3 regions of the Cerasibacillus sp. genome follow, and region 1 is predicted to be linked to each of the others. Evidence: riboswitches for the same ligand, from Rfam matches in the RefSeq annotation. Region 1 holds a riboswitch; each other region holds the start of a gene.
The links. Region 1 has a riboswitch for S-adenosylmethionine ahead of metK (methionine adenosyltransferase). Riboswitches for the same ligand answer to the same signal wherever they lie in the genome.
Positions count from the first base shown of each region.

Region 2: linked by a shared signal. The riboswitch ahead of VIG73_RS00505 (methionine ABC transporter ATP-binding protein) and the one ahead of metK (methionine adenosyltransferase) in region 1 are both predicted to bind S-adenosylmethionine.
Region 3: linked by a shared signal. The riboswitch ahead of VIG73_RS04265 (AzlC family ABC transporter permease) and the one ahead of metK (methionine adenosyltransferase) in region 1 are both predicted to bind S-adenosylmethionine.

Region 1 covers NZ_DATBTY010000073.1:268,696-273,687, reverse strand. Annotated here, with positions in the region: gene VIG73_RS13330 (GntR family transcriptional regulator) at 1-345, opposite strand, end outside; gene VIG73_RS13325 (hypothetical protein) at 347-1,069, opposite strand; gene VIG73_RS13320 (class I SAM-dependent methyltransferase) at 1,205-1,786, shown strand; gene VIG73_RS13315 (gamma carbonic anhydrase family protein) at 1,783-2,316, shown strand; gene metK (methionine adenosyltransferase) at 2,393-3,589, opposite strand; SAM riboswitch class I at 3,703-3,809, opposite strand; gene pckA (phosphoenolpyruvate carboxykinase (ATP)) at 3,997-4,992, shown strand, end outside.
Region 2 covers NZ_DATBTY010000003.1:65,112-70,103, reverse strand. Annotated here, with positions in the region: gene VIG73_RS00515 (MetQ/NlpA family ABC transporter substrate-binding protein) at 1-663, opposite strand, end outside; gene VIG73_RS00510 (methionine ABC transporter permease) at 714-1,376, opposite strand; gene VIG73_RS00505 (methionine ABC transporter ATP-binding protein) at 1,357-2,391, opposite strand; SAM riboswitch class I at 2,487-2,596, opposite strand; gene VIG73_RS00500 (aldehyde dehydrogenase family protein) at 2,738-4,216, opposite strand; gene VIG73_RS00495 (CvfB family protein) at 4,411-4,992, shown strand, end outside.
Region 3 covers NZ_DATBTY010000024.1:74,440-79,431, forward strand. Annotated here, with positions in the region: gene VIG73_RS04260 (GNAT family N-acetyltransferase) at 196-1,083, shown strand; SAM riboswitch class I at 1,238-1,337, shown strand; gene VIG73_RS04265 (AzlC family ABC transporter permease) at 1,427-2,143, shown strand; gene VIG73_RS04270 (AzlD domain-containing protein) at 2,140-2,466, shown strand; gene VIG73_RS04275 (DUF2332 domain-containing protein) at 2,481-3,509, shown strand; gene VIG73_RS04280 (glycine betaine uptake BCCT transporter) at 3,592-4,992, opposite strand, start outside.

The DNA of each region.
Region 1 (4,992 bases):
TTCAATAGTCGTCATCATCTCATGATATGTAAATCCCATTTTCATCATATCGGTAATAAAACGTTGGACAATCTCTTTTTTCATTTCTTCTTTTAATACGTTGATTCGCTCTTCATTTTCAGTAATAAATGTCCCCTGACCGCGTTTAGACTCGACAATCCCATCTCTTTCAAGTTCTTGATAGACACGTTGAATCGTATTTGCATTCACTCCAACTTGTACGGCAAAGTCTCTAACAGACGGTAGTTTATCACCATGTTCATATGTTCCACGAACGATATCTTGGCAAATATGTTCCATTATCTGTTTATAAATAGGTTTATGTCTGTTAAATTCATGATTCATTTTACGATGCCTCTACTTTTCTTTCGAATAAATAGACTGAAATCATATAAAAAATGATAGCTATTCCACCATACAATAACCATTCCCCTATATAAAATATCTTGTTAAAAAAGTCTTCAGCAGATAATGGATTCGATAGAGGGATTTTAATTGCTCCCCATTTTATCATTGTGTTATATAATGACGTATTTTGAAACGCGGTAAATAAGTTTGAACTGCCTATGAGTATGAGGACAATAATGATCAAACTAAACTTACCAATATATGTTCGCCACACTTGATGTAAAGTCCATAATAATATAATGATTGTCGTTATAAATAACGAGATGCTTAAATAACAAAACGCATACATTGATAAATACATATAGTTTAGACTTATTAAATGCAATGACTCTTCAGTTAAAACACTTTTCAAAAGATCAATGAAAATAATGAAATACATAAATAGCATGACGATAAACGTCGCAAAAGTTATTTTAACTATATATAAAGTATGTGCTGATTGAGGATGATGTAAAAAAACAGCTAATTGGTTTGCTTCTAAATTCAAGCTAAATAAGACGATGAGCGGAGGCATTATAAGGCCAAAAGTTAATAATTCTCTACCATCAAACGATAATAACGAATCCATGCTAAATCCATATAAGAGGATAATCATCATGCTGCCAATTAGAATAAACCATTTTAACATATGCCATTCTCTATAAAGCAAAGCTAATTTCAAAAACATCAACTCCTTTACATTTAAGTGTACCAGCTTAATAGTACACTAATTATACCAAACAACGCAAATGTTTTTTGTTTTTATTTAGACATGCTACACTAACATATAGAAATGCATAATAAAGGGGTACAAAAAATGGTTATGGGAGTTATTGACTTTTCACATTTTTTAATGGAGCAAGTAATTGATGAAGGGGAAACTGTTATTGATGCAACTTGCGGAAATGGCCATGATACATTGTATCTAAGTCGATTAGTTGGTGAATCGGGTCGAGTTATTGCCTTTGATATACAAGAATTAGCGATTAATAATACGAGACAATTACTTGAAAAACATTCACGGCAAAATGTAACACTTATTAAAGATAGTCATGCCAATTTCGAGCAATACATAGATGAAGACAAACGTGAAAATTTAGGTGGAGCCATATTTAATCTTGGGTACCTCCCCCGAAGTAATAAACAAATCATAACAAAAAAAGAATCGACAATAGCAGCCATACAATCACTATTACAATTCATTCGACCTGGAGGTATTATCGTTTTAGTCGTTTATCACGGACATGATGGCGGAGAGTTAGAGAAAGAAGGGCTTCTAAACTATGTCACGAAACTCGACCAAAAAGATGTTCATGTTCTAAAATATGGATTTATTAATCAAAAAAATAAACCACCATTTATTATTGCGATTCAAAAGAAAGGAGATAGAAACAGATGATACATTCATATAAAAATCATAAGCCAAAAATTCATGACAGTTCTTTTGTTGCTAAAGACGCAGTGATTATCGGTGATGTTGAAATAGGTGAAGAATCTACCATTTGGTTTAAAACAGTCATTCGCGGTGATGTCGCATCGACGAAAATCGGTAAACGAGTCAGCGTCCAAGATTTAACGATGATTCATCAGAGTCCCAATCTTCCAGTTATTGTAGAAGATGATGTCACTATCGGGCATCAAGTTACCTTACATTCCGGTATTGTTCGAAAAAATGCACTTATCGGAATGGGATCTATTATTTTGGATGGAGCTGAAATCGGGGAGAATGCTTTTATAGGTGCAGGTAGTCTCGTTCCTCCTGGTAAAAAGATTCCTCCATATACGTTGGCATTTGGAAGTCCTGCTAAAGTGATTCGGAAATTAACTGACAAAGATTTGGAGGAGATGAAACGTATTCGAGAATCTTATGTAGAGAAAGGAAAGTACTATCGCGAGTCCACTAATTTAGCAAAAGAAAATAATATATGATTCTTACAAAAAAGGCGGATCACTTTTACACGACCCGCCCTTTTATATGTTTCATTATCATTCAGTGATATTTATACTACATAACAAAAGATTTCAGTTCTTCTATCCTATCTATCTTCTCCCAAGGGAATTGGACATCTGTTCTGCCAAAATGACCATATGCAGCTGTATCTTTAAAAATCGGGCGTTGTAAGTCAAGCATTTGGATGATGCCAGCGGGACGTAAATCAAATATTTCACGAACAGCTTCAACGAGTTTCTCTTCACTGACCTCTCCCGTACCAAATGTATTAACAGAAATAGATACAGGTTCTGCCACACCAATTGCATAAGCAATTTGAACCTCACATGATTTAGCAAGCCCAGCCGCAACAATATTTTTAGCAACATATCTCGCTGCATAAGAAGCTGAACGGTCTACTTTAGTTGCATCTTTTCCACTAAATGCTCCTCCACCGTGTCGCGCATAGCCACCGTAAGTGTCAACAATGATTTTTCTTCCGGTTAAGCCAGCATCTCCTTGTGGACCACCAATAACAAATCGACCAGTCGGGTTGATAAAATATTTCGTTTGTTCATCTAGTAAATGTTCAGGAACAATCGGTCGAATAACATGCTCATGTAAATCACGTTCTATTTGTTCTCTTGTGACTGCTTCATGATGTTGAGTAGATATAACGATTGTATCTACTCGAATAGGTTGGTCATTTTCATCATACTCAATCGTAACTTGGGTTTTTCCATCTGGACGTAAATAATCAACAATTTTTTCTTTACGTACATCAGATAAACGCTTTGCCAATTGATGAGCTAACGAAATAGGTAAAGGCATAAGTTCTTCCGTTTCATCACATGCATACCCAAACATTAAACCTTGGTCTCCCGCTCCGATTAAATCTAAATTTCGGTCTGAATCTTGTCCTTCACGAACTTCTAAAGATTCATCAACTCCACTTGCAATGTCAGGAGATTGTTCATCAATCGCTGTTAAAACAGCACATGTGTCAGCGTCAAATCCATATTTAGCACGTGTATAACCAATTTCACGAATGGTACGTCTGACAACTTGTGGAATATCGACATATGTCTCTGTCGTAATTTCCCCTGCAACGAGAACCATGCCAGTCGTAACAATCGTTTCACAGGCTACTCTTGCGTTGGGATCTTTTTTCAGAATTTCATCTAAAATTGCATCTGATATTTGATCACTAATTTTATCAGGATGGCCTTCTGTTACGGATTCTGACGTAAATAATCGACGGTTTTTCTTCATTGAGATTTATTCTCCCTTTATATAAATGGTACGGAACTCCAATTCTCGCAAAATATCACTATAAATAAGAAAATCCTTTCCTTATAGTGAGGAAAGGATAACGTGGCCTTTCGCTCTTATTGTTCAAGGTCAATGCCCTTGCATCAGGTTAGCACCTTTTCACTATGTGATGGTTGCTGGGTTTCATAGGGCCTGTCCCTCCACCGACTCTGAATAAGAGTATCCGTTCAAAAATATAGTAGCGAAACACCTTGTTTATGTCAACTTTTTTAACATTTAATATAAAGTTTAAATAATCCTTTTAATTAGTATGGACTATTGATTCAAATGTGCTATACTATTATTCAGGTTGAATAATAATTTAAATAAAAATGAACTTAAATTAATAAAAAGGCAGGTAATTAAACGTGAGCATTGTGCAAGAATCAATTCGAAGTCTTTCAGATCTCCCTAATTTACAGGATAATCTTTCTACTCCAAAATTAGTTGAAAAGATCGTATCGCGCAAAGAAGGTATTCTCACTTCAACTGGAGCAGTTCAAGCAACAACTGGTAAATATACAGGGCGTTCACCAAAAGATAAATTCATCGTGAAAGATGACGTTTCAGACAACCTTGTTGAATGGGGCAAAGTTAACAAACCAATTGAAGAAACAACATTTCTAAATCTATTGGAAAAAGTCGTTAACTATTTAGAAAAACAAGATGAAGTATTTGCACTCAATGGATTTGCAGGTGCTGATAAATCATATCAATTACCTATTAAAGTATATAATGAGTACGCATGGCAAAATCTTTTTGCTAAACAACTATTTATTCGTCCAACAACAGAGGAATTAAAAACACATGAACCTGAGTTCACCGTTATTTCTGCACCATCATTTAAAGCAGACCCTGAAGTAGACGGCACTCACTCAGAAGCATTTGTATTGGTTTCATTTAAACATCGTATTGTGTTAATCGGTGGAACTGAATATGCTGGTGAAATTAAAAAGTCCATTTTTTCAGTGATGAACTTCTTACTCCCACAGAAAGACGTTCTATCAATGCACTGTTCAGCAAATGTCGGTAAAGATGGTGATGTTGCTCTATTTTTCGGTTTATCTGGGACTGGAAAAACAACCCTTTCTGCTGACAAAGACCGTCAATTAATCGGTGATGATGAACACGGTTGGAGTCCAGACGGTGTTTTCAATATCGAAGGTGGTTGCTACGCAAAATGTATCAACCTATCCGAAGAAAAAGAGCCAGAGATCTATAATGCCATTCGTTATGGATCTGTGTTAGAAAACGTCGTAGTTGATAAAGAAACACGTGAACCTGATTATGATGATACTACATTTACCGAAAATACGCGAGTCGCATACCCGATTGAACATATAGAAAACATTGCTAAACCAAGT
Region 2 (4,992 bases), on a different contig from region 1:
TGTTACTTCTTCTTTTAAGATTGGATCCTCATTTGGTGAGAAGCCAGCTTGACCAGCTATTCCATTATTAATGATTGAGCCTGCGACATCAGGTAAGACACGTGGTGTTTGTTGGGCTGTCATTGGAATAATCTCCAAGTTTAATGGATTGTCAACGACTTGTGACGGGTCACCAAACATACCGAAATCATCGGCTAATGTAATTAAATCGGCTCCTTCAAGAAGACGAAGTGCCCGCGCTTGATTTGATGGATCATCTGGAATGGCGATTTTATCTCCTTTTTGTAGCTCTGACACGTCTTTGATTTTTTCGGAATATAATCCCATCGGTGCTAACATCGTTGATCCGATGGGTACAATATCTTCGCCACTTTCTTTGACATACTGCCCAAGAAATGCAATATGTTGAAAAGCATTCATATCAAGATCCCCTTGTGCTAACGCATTGTTCGGGAGTGTGTAATCTTGAAATTCGATTAATTCAATTTCAATGTTCTCTTTGGCTGCTTTTTCTTTTAAAATCGGCCAAAGTTCACCATCTGCACCATTAACCCCGATTTTCACTTTCACTTTGTCTCCTGAATCCCCTGCATTGTCATCTCCTGAGCAGGCTACTAAAAATAATACAGCAATCATTGATAAAAAGACTAAAAACTTTCTCATGTTGATACGCTCCCTTTGTTTTTATGTTTTTTTAGTGTGTTTTCCGATAATTAACGTCGCATAACAAGTTTAGATAAAGTGTTTCCAATCCATTGGGCCAACTGAACCATGACAATTAGGATTAAGACAGTAACAAGCATGACTGTCCCGTCAAATCGTTGGTAACCATAAGTCATGGCAATATGACCTAGTCCCCCGCCACCGACAGTTCCTGCTACTGCTGAGAAATCAATCAAACCAACAGAAACAAAGGTTAGCCCTAAAATGAGTGGCCCTAATGCCTCTGGAATTAACACAGTAAATATGATTCGTAATGGACTTGCCCCCATCGCTTGTGCTGCTTCAATCACGCCAGGGTCAATACTAACGAGGTTATTTTCTACGACTCTGGCAATCGTAAAACTAGCTACAATCGTCATTGGAAAAATTGCTGCCACTGTTCCAATCGTCGTCCCGACAACAAGCCGTGTTAACTGTGAAATCGCGACAATGAAAATAATAAACGGGATCGGGCGAATGATATTAATAATGATGTTTAATACTTGAAAAACAAGCTTATTTTCTAAAATATTGTTTTCCCTCGTTACAAATAGTAAGAGTCCAACCGTAATGCCAATAATTGACCCAAAAATGAGTGTCATAACGACCATCGTAATCGTCTGTCCAGTTGCTTCAACGATTTGTGGCCAAAAACTAGACCAATCCACTTTCATCTTTTGTAACCTCCTTGATGTCAACGAGTTCTTCTAATTCTTGTAAGACTTGGTTAATGGCTTCTTTATTTCCAGTAAATGAAATCAATAAATTACCGAATAATTTATCCTGTAATTCTCGAACAGATCCATAAACAATATTGAAATCAACACCATGTTTCCTTGTAACTGTTGATAGAATCGGTTCGTTTGTAATGTCTCCTTTGAAAATTATTCGATATAGAGTTTCTCCACCATTTGACTGCCATTTTTCTAAAATATGTTTCGATGGTAAATCTTGTTGTACAGATTGAACAAAGCGCTTTGTCGTAGGATGCTTCGGATTAGTAAAGGTCTCAAACACATCCCCTGTTTCAATCACTTCCCCCTTCTCCATCACCGCTACTTTATTACAAATTTGCTGAATAACGTTCATTTCATGTGTAATGAGTAAAATCGTGATTCCAAGGTCGCGGTTAACGTTTTTTAATAATTTTAAAATGTCAGCGGTCGTATCGGGATCAAGTGCTGATGTCGCCTCATCACAAATGAGTATATCCGGTGAATTAGCGAGAGCACGTGCAATGCCGACACGCTGCTTTTGTCCCCCTGATAATTGATCTGGAAAGTCTTTCGCTTTATCTTCTAGTCCGACAAAACGGAGTAGTTCCATCACGCGTTTTTCGCGCTCCTGTTTTGGCGTACCCACTAGCTTCAATGGATAAGCCACATTCCCAGCAACTGTCCGTGCATTGAACAAATTAAAGTTTTGAAAGATCATACCGATATTTTGCCGGCGTTGTCGTAATTCTCTTTGCGATAACTTCGAAATATCAACCCCTTGAATATGGACAGATCCAGAAGACGGACGCTCTAACATATTAACGAGCCGTAATAACGTACTCTTTCCTGCTCCACTGAATCCGATAATGCCGAAGATATCACCTTCTTCAACGGTCAGTGATACATCGTTTACGGCATGTACTTTCCGTTTACCAGATGTAAATGTCTTAGATACATTTCTAAACTCAATCATCAACAGGTCCCCCTTACGTTCATTCATGTTGTTAATTAAAAATCCCCCTTTTCTTATCAAGTAAGAAAAGAGGGATTCTAGTAAAAGAATCATTCTTCTCATCTTTCAAATACGAACGTATTTGCAGGAATTGGCACAGTTTTCTTAAATAGAATCTGCTGCCGAGATGTCATCGGGCCTGTCCCTCAATCTCTCTTGATAAGAAATGATCAAGTATTTAATTTTATAAAAAGATTTATATGCTAGTCTAAGCCGAAAAGAATAGAAAGTCAAGGTCTTTTGTAAAATAAAATGATTGAGACAAGTCAATTAAATAAAAAGAGGAGGAAAAGCCTCCTCTTAAAACTTATTTATCTAAATTCACCCATACAGATTTAACTTCCGTATAGTTATCTAAAGCGTAACTACCCATTTCACGTCCGATTCCAGATTGTTTGTATCCACCAAATGGTGCCGCAGCATCAAAAGCAGTATATGTGTTAATCCAGACTGTCCCGGCCTTTAAGTTGTGTGCTAGGTAATGGGCATCGCGTAAATTCTCTGTCCAAATTCCTGCAGCTAAACCGAAATCTGAGTCATTCGCTTTAACAACTAAATCGTCCATATTATCAAAAGGAATAGCAGCTACAACCGGTCCAAATATTTCCTCTTGGGCTATCGTCATTTTATTATCAACGTTAGCGAAAATTGTTGGTGCAACGAAATAACCATTTTCAAATGGGATATGCCCACCAGTTACTAACTCTGCTCCTTCTTGGAGTCCTTTTTCAATATAGTCTGTGACTGTTTTTTGTTGTTGTGCAGAAATTAATGGTCCCATTGTCGTTTCTTTATCTAAACCATTACCTTGCTTAATTTGTTTGGCATGGTTTTCTAATTCAGCTAAGACATTGTCGTACATATCTTTTTGAATGAAAATACGGCTTCCTGCACTACATACTTGTCCTTGGTTGAACATAATACCTTGAAGAGCACCAGGGATTGCTTTTGATAAATCAGCATCAGGTAGAATAATATTTGGTGATTTTCCACCTAATTCCAGTGTGACACGTTTCATTGTGTCTGCTGCTGATTTCATAATGGATTTACCAACAGGTGTTGATCCCGTAAAGGCAATCTTATTCACTTGTGGATGATCAACAAGTGCTTGTCCAACAGAACGTCCACTACCAGGAAGAATATTAATGACCCCATCAGGGAAGCCTGCTTCTCTTGCCAATTTTGCTAAATATAAGACAGATAGTGGTGTATTCATCGCCGGTTTCATAACAACTGTACATCCTGTAGCAAGTGATGCACCAAGTTTCCATGCTGCCATCATTAGTGGGAAGTTCCAAGGAATAATAGACCCAATAACTCCAACTGGCTCATGCCGAGTATAGTTAAAATAATTCCCTTGTACAGGAATGGTTTGACCGACAATTTTAGTCGCCCATCCTGCATAATAACGGAAATGTTCAATGGATAGAGGAACATCCGCATTCATTGTTTCGCGAATTGGTTTTCCGTTATCTAGTGTTTCTAGTTGGGCGAGCTCAAGTTTATGCTCTTCCATTAAGTCAGCGAGTTTATAAATAATGCGACTTCTTTCGGCCGTCCCCATCGTTGACCAGGGACCGTTGTCGAAAGCTTCCCTTGCTGCCTTAACCGCTAGATCAACGTCTTCTGTACCTGCTTCAGCCACTTCAGCAATCTCGTCCCCTGTTGCTGGATTATATGACTTAAATGTCTTTCCTGAAACAGAATCTACGAACTTTCCATTGATATAAAGCTTTTTAACGCCTTTTAGAAAGTCCTGAAGCCTTGGACTAAGTTGTTCCGTCATCGAAATCGCTCCTTATAGCTAAATTTAATTACACAATAATTATAATACGTATAGTAGTATCCCTGTAAAGTAATTGAACTTGGAAAAAAGAACATTCATTTGCATAAAAATTTGGAAAAGCGACATGGATATGTTACTTTCAAAGAGATAAAGTAACAAGTAATCAATCTGTGAACATAGAAAGAAGGTTTAAGATGCATTCAATCCAAATTGGCACAATACAAATGATGACTGTTTCGCAAAAAGCTGAAACTGGATATGTACTCCAAAAAGGTGAGACAGAGGTCGTTCTTGTTGATCAAGAAGTGACGGAAGAGTTAGCAATAGGTGACAAAATAGACGTCTTTGTTTACCCAGATAAACGAGGTCAGCTCATGGCATCAATGAAGTTACCACAAATGGTTATTGGCACGTATGGTTGGGCTTCTGTCGTTGAAGTTATTCCTAATCTTGGTGTATTCGTTGATATCGGAAGTTCAAAAGAAATTCTAGTATCTGTTGACGATTTGCCAGTCATTGAAGCGGTGTGGCCGACTGTTGGTGACAAGCTATATGTAACATTAGGTCAGGATAAGAAAGGACGTCTGCTTGCGATTCCAGCATCCGAAGAAGAATTAAGAAGTGAGTGGGAACCCGCAAATGATATAGAGTTAAATGATCGAGTCAATGGTCATATTTATTTAACGAGTAAAGAAGGCAGTGCGTTGCTGACAGAACAAGGCTACAGAGGATTTATCCATCATACAGAAAGAGAAAGGGAACCACGATTAGGCGAG
Region 3 (4,992 bases), on a different contig from region 1:
GAAGAGTTAACCTAAATGCAATTATTGTTTTATTGCCTGTTTACTGTATAATTTTTACTAGACATCGTTTGCAGAGATACTCTATAAATATTTATAGTAAGATGCTTGTCTACATCATGATCGGTATTGAATTAACGAATATGATTTTGATAAATAACATGAAATTTATGGAATCGCAATTAATGGAGGAGTCAAATGTATAAACCTTACGATCGTAGCCAGTTACAAAATGTGATTAATCTAATTGTTGGTTGTAATAACTCTGAATCTTATCAAGTTGGCTTTGTTGGCGATGGGTATGAAGAGGTTAGAGAAACGTTATTATATGATTTTTCGGATTTACCATTAGAAGAATCGATTTATACGTATGAAGAAGATGATGTTTTTACATGTTTTGCTTTTGATATTAGCACTCGCGATAAATATGTTGAGGTTTGGGGACCTTTTTTAGATAAACATATAGGCCTTGATAAAGTATATAACCTATGGGTGTATGCGATGGAACATCTCCACCCTTTAAAATTAAATTACAATTTTTTCATTGGAGCACATAACCAGCTAGCGATAAACTTTTTGGAGGATTATGTAAAGGCGGATCGGATTAGGCAGCATGATAACTTAGAATTCAAAATAAGTAACCGCTCTTTTTCAAATATACGATTACCAAATAATGTTCAAGTGATAAAAGTAGAGACATTGTCTCAAAATTATTATACGGCTTTAGTCAATCTTCATCACCGTTATTTTCCGGGTACGTATTATTCTATTGATGATATATTAGAGCGAATAAATCGAGAAAATAACTTATATCTACTGATTAAGAATCATCAATTAGCTGGTTATGCCTATCTTGAAAAGTCTACAACCGATAAACATGTTTCTCTAGAATATATTGCAATTGATGGGGCATTTCAAGGGCAAGGTTTGTCAAAGTTACTATTTGCATCGATTGTAAAAGAGACTGAACAAGATGAGTTTTCTCACATTCAGCTTTGTGTCGATGAAAATAACCAACGCGCGCTGAATCTGTATGAATCACTAGGGTTTTTTTTAGCAAGTTCATATATACATTACAAATTATAGTATGAGTTAAATGTTTGTGGGGTTATAATTAAAGTATTGATTGGGAAGCAAACAGATGGGAGAAGCTCCCGTAAATACTAGACAGACTCCAAATTATAGACTAATTTGACTATCCTTAATTTTAAGGATAAAATAAAAAGAATATTCTAATCCGTTCTTATCAAGAGAGGTGGAGGGACTGGCCCAGAGAAACCTCGGCAACAGCGTTTAAGCGATGTGCCAATTCCAGATACGTTAATCGTAGAAGATAAGAAGAGCAAGCAACAAGACAGGCATTCGTCTACCTCTTCTTATAATGAGAAGAGGTTTTTTATCTATAAAAGAGAAAAATAGGGGGATTTACATGCAACAAGAAGCAGTTAGCTATCAAAGTAAAAACGCTTTTATCCAAGGAGTAAAAGACTGTATTCCGACTTTACTCGGCTATTTAAGTATTGGTTTTGCTTTCGGTGTCGTTGGCACAGTAACAGGACTTAGTTTACTAGAAGTAGCGTTAGTTGCTATCTTTATTTATGCTGGTGCAGCACAATTTATTTTATGCGCTTTATTAGTGACAAACACGCCAGCATTATCTATTGTTTTTACTGTTTTTGTTGTCAATCTGCGCCACTTTTTAATGAGCTTATCAATTGCTCCTTATGTCACGAGATATTCGACATTACGAAATATTGGGTTCGGTACATTGTTGACTGACGAAACGTTTGGTGTTGCTGTTACCGAAGCGATGAAAAGTAAAAAAATTTATGGTAGATGGCTAGATGGTTTAAATGTTACCGCATATGTGTCATGGATCATCGCTTGTGTAGCGGGCGGTTATTTTGGACATTGGATTACCGATGTGGAGAAATGGGGGTTAGACTTTGCGCTGGTCGCGATGTTTATCGCCTTACTCGTTTTACAGTTATCTGAAACAAATAAATCAAAGTTAAATATGTACTTAAAACTCATCATTATCATGTTCATAACGGTTTATATTCTATTAAATTTTTTTTCAACGCATATAACCGTTCTCATAGCAACTCTATTTGTCGCGACGTTAGGAGTGTGGATGGATAAATGACAATTAATTCCTATTTGTTTTGGATTATTATTGGCAGTGGCCTTGTGACATGGCTACCGCGCATTATTCCGTTTCTTTTTGTAAAAAATATTCAATTACCTAAAGTAATCTTAAAATGGTTAACGTTTGTGCCAGTATGTATATTAAGTGCGCTTGTATTTACAAATCTGTTTGAACAAGGGGATAGTAGGGCAGTTACATTTAATCTTCCGTATGTATTTGCTTTTATTCCAACCGTTCTGATAGCCGTTTGGACAAAAAGTTTATTTTTAACAGTGGCATTAGGTGTTGTGAGTATGGCAGTGATTCGTTTCATTTTTTAAAATAAGGGGTGTTTATATTGGGTAAATCTTCTATATCTAAGTGGTTTAAAAAATTTGCCGCAAATGAATGTAAAGGGTCAAGCCCGTTGTATGATTTTTTGTCTAGAAAAATAGCAAAAGATGATGACATCCTTGAATTATGTATGCATGCGAGAAAAGGGCAACCAATCCCTAATTTACTATTCGGTGCTGTCCATTATTTATTGCTAAAAGGGAGTAACCATTCATTAAAGGAATATTATGTGAGTATTGTACAGGAGCCTAAAGCAAAAGAAGAATCTTTTCTTCCTTTCAAGGACTTTTGTCGAACTTATCGAGATGAAATGATTTCGATTTTATCCACTAAACTGGTTCAGACGAATGAGGTGAGGCGTTCTGGTTATCTGTATCCAAGTTTTTGTTACATCTATAACATTGTAAAAAGGCCATTATCCTTAATAGAAATTGGGACGAGTGCAGGTCTTCAACTTCTATGGGATCAGTACAGTTATTCATATGGGAATCCTCAAGTGTATGGGAATCAATCGTCAGATGTACATATTACATCAACGATTAAAGGGGAAAATATGCCGCATTTATTAGAAGAAAGTCCACCGGTTAAAACGAAAGTTGGGCTCGATCTGCATGTGAGTCGCTTGGATCATCCGGAAGATTATTTATGGCTAAAAGCGCTTATTTGGCCGGAGCACCAGGAAAGACGTCAATTATTTGAACAGGCAGCAAAGACATTTATAGAAAATCCCGTCAAACTGATAGAGGGTGATGGTATAGCATTGTTAGAAGCGATTGCTATGGAAATGCCGAAAGACACTGCGATATGTATATTTCATACCCATGTCGCTAATCAGATTCCAAATGATCAGAAACTAAAACTGATCGAAAAAATTAAACATATTGGGAAAAGAAGAGACATATTTCATCTGTATAATAATATGTGGGATACGAAGCTTCATCTCGATTATATACTTAAAGGAATGGAGTATCATAAAACAATTGGAGAAACGGACGGCCATGGTAGTTGGTTTAGTTGGGAGTTAGATTAGAACTTTGATAGTTATATAATTACGGAATAAAAATGAAGCATCAACATCCAATCGGAAAAATTGGGATGTTGATGCTCTTTTCTTATGTTTTTACCTTTTTCGGTTGATGACTATATCTTACCTTTTCAATTTTTCGTTTTTCCTTAGCGAGTGATTTAGATAAGGAAACCATCATTAAAATCATGATGACTGAAAAAGGTAGGGCGGCAATAATTAAGGCGTTTTGCAAGGCTTGTAGTCCACCACTGTACAATAAAATCGCTGCCATAGAGGCAAGAATGATACCCCAAGTGATTTTGACATAGTTTGGTGGTGTTAGTGAACCATAAGTTGTTTGCATACCTAAAACAAATGTTGCTGAATCGGCAGACGTTATAAAGAATGTCCCGATTAATAGTACCGCAACAATTGATAGGATGGTGGAGAACGGTAAGTGCTCAAAAACAGCAAATAACACTTCTTCAGTGGCAAATTGGGTTAAGTCCGTTAGACCCGTTTGCTGTACTGAGATGGCTGTACTTCCGAAAGCTGTAAACCAAATAAAACTTACAATGGTAGGCAATAATAAAACACCGACTAAAAATTCGCGTATCGTTCGCCCTTTTGAGACGCGAGCAATAAAGACACCGACAAATGGTGTCCATGAAATCCACCAAGCCCAATAAAAGATGGTCCATCCATTAATCCATTCGCGTTGATCCGCCTGTAATGGTGCAATTCGAAAACTCATTTGAATAATATTTTGTATGTAAGCACCTAATGTATCTGTAAAGAAATTTAGTATAAACAACGTTGGTCCTATTAAGAACACTAACAATAGTAGAATAAAGGCTAGAATCATATTAATATTACTTAAATACTTAATTCCTTTCCCTAAACCAGACCAGGCAGATAGGATAAATAAACAAGTCACGATTGCGATAATAACGAGTTGCATCGTAAAGTTATTCGGAATACCAGCTAAGAATGATAGGCCACCATTTATTTGTGCCGCACCAAATCCTAGTGTTGTTGCCACTCCAATAACAGTCGTTGTCACAGCAATAATATCAATAACGTTTGCGACTTTATTATTCTTCCCTAGTATTGGGCTCAATGTTGCACTAATGAGACCGGGTTGGTTTTTACGGAAATTAAAATAGGCGAGGGACAGTCCAACAAGTGCATAGATTGCCCAAGCATGTATACCCCAGTGGAAAAAGGAAAAGCGCATGGATTCTTTTAAGGCAGGATCTGTACCTGCTTCTGAAAGCGGAGGTTGACTAGCATAATGATAAAGGGGTTCAGCAGCTCCCCAGAAGACTAAACCAATTCCCATGCCAGCACTAAACAACATGGCAAACCAAGTCGTTCTTGAGTATTCAGGTTTTTGGCCTTCCTTTCCTAGGCGGACAGAACCTACGGGGCTAAAAATTAAGATGATACAAAATAAAACGATGACTGAAACAATTATTAAATAATACCAACCGAAAGTTGAGGTTAT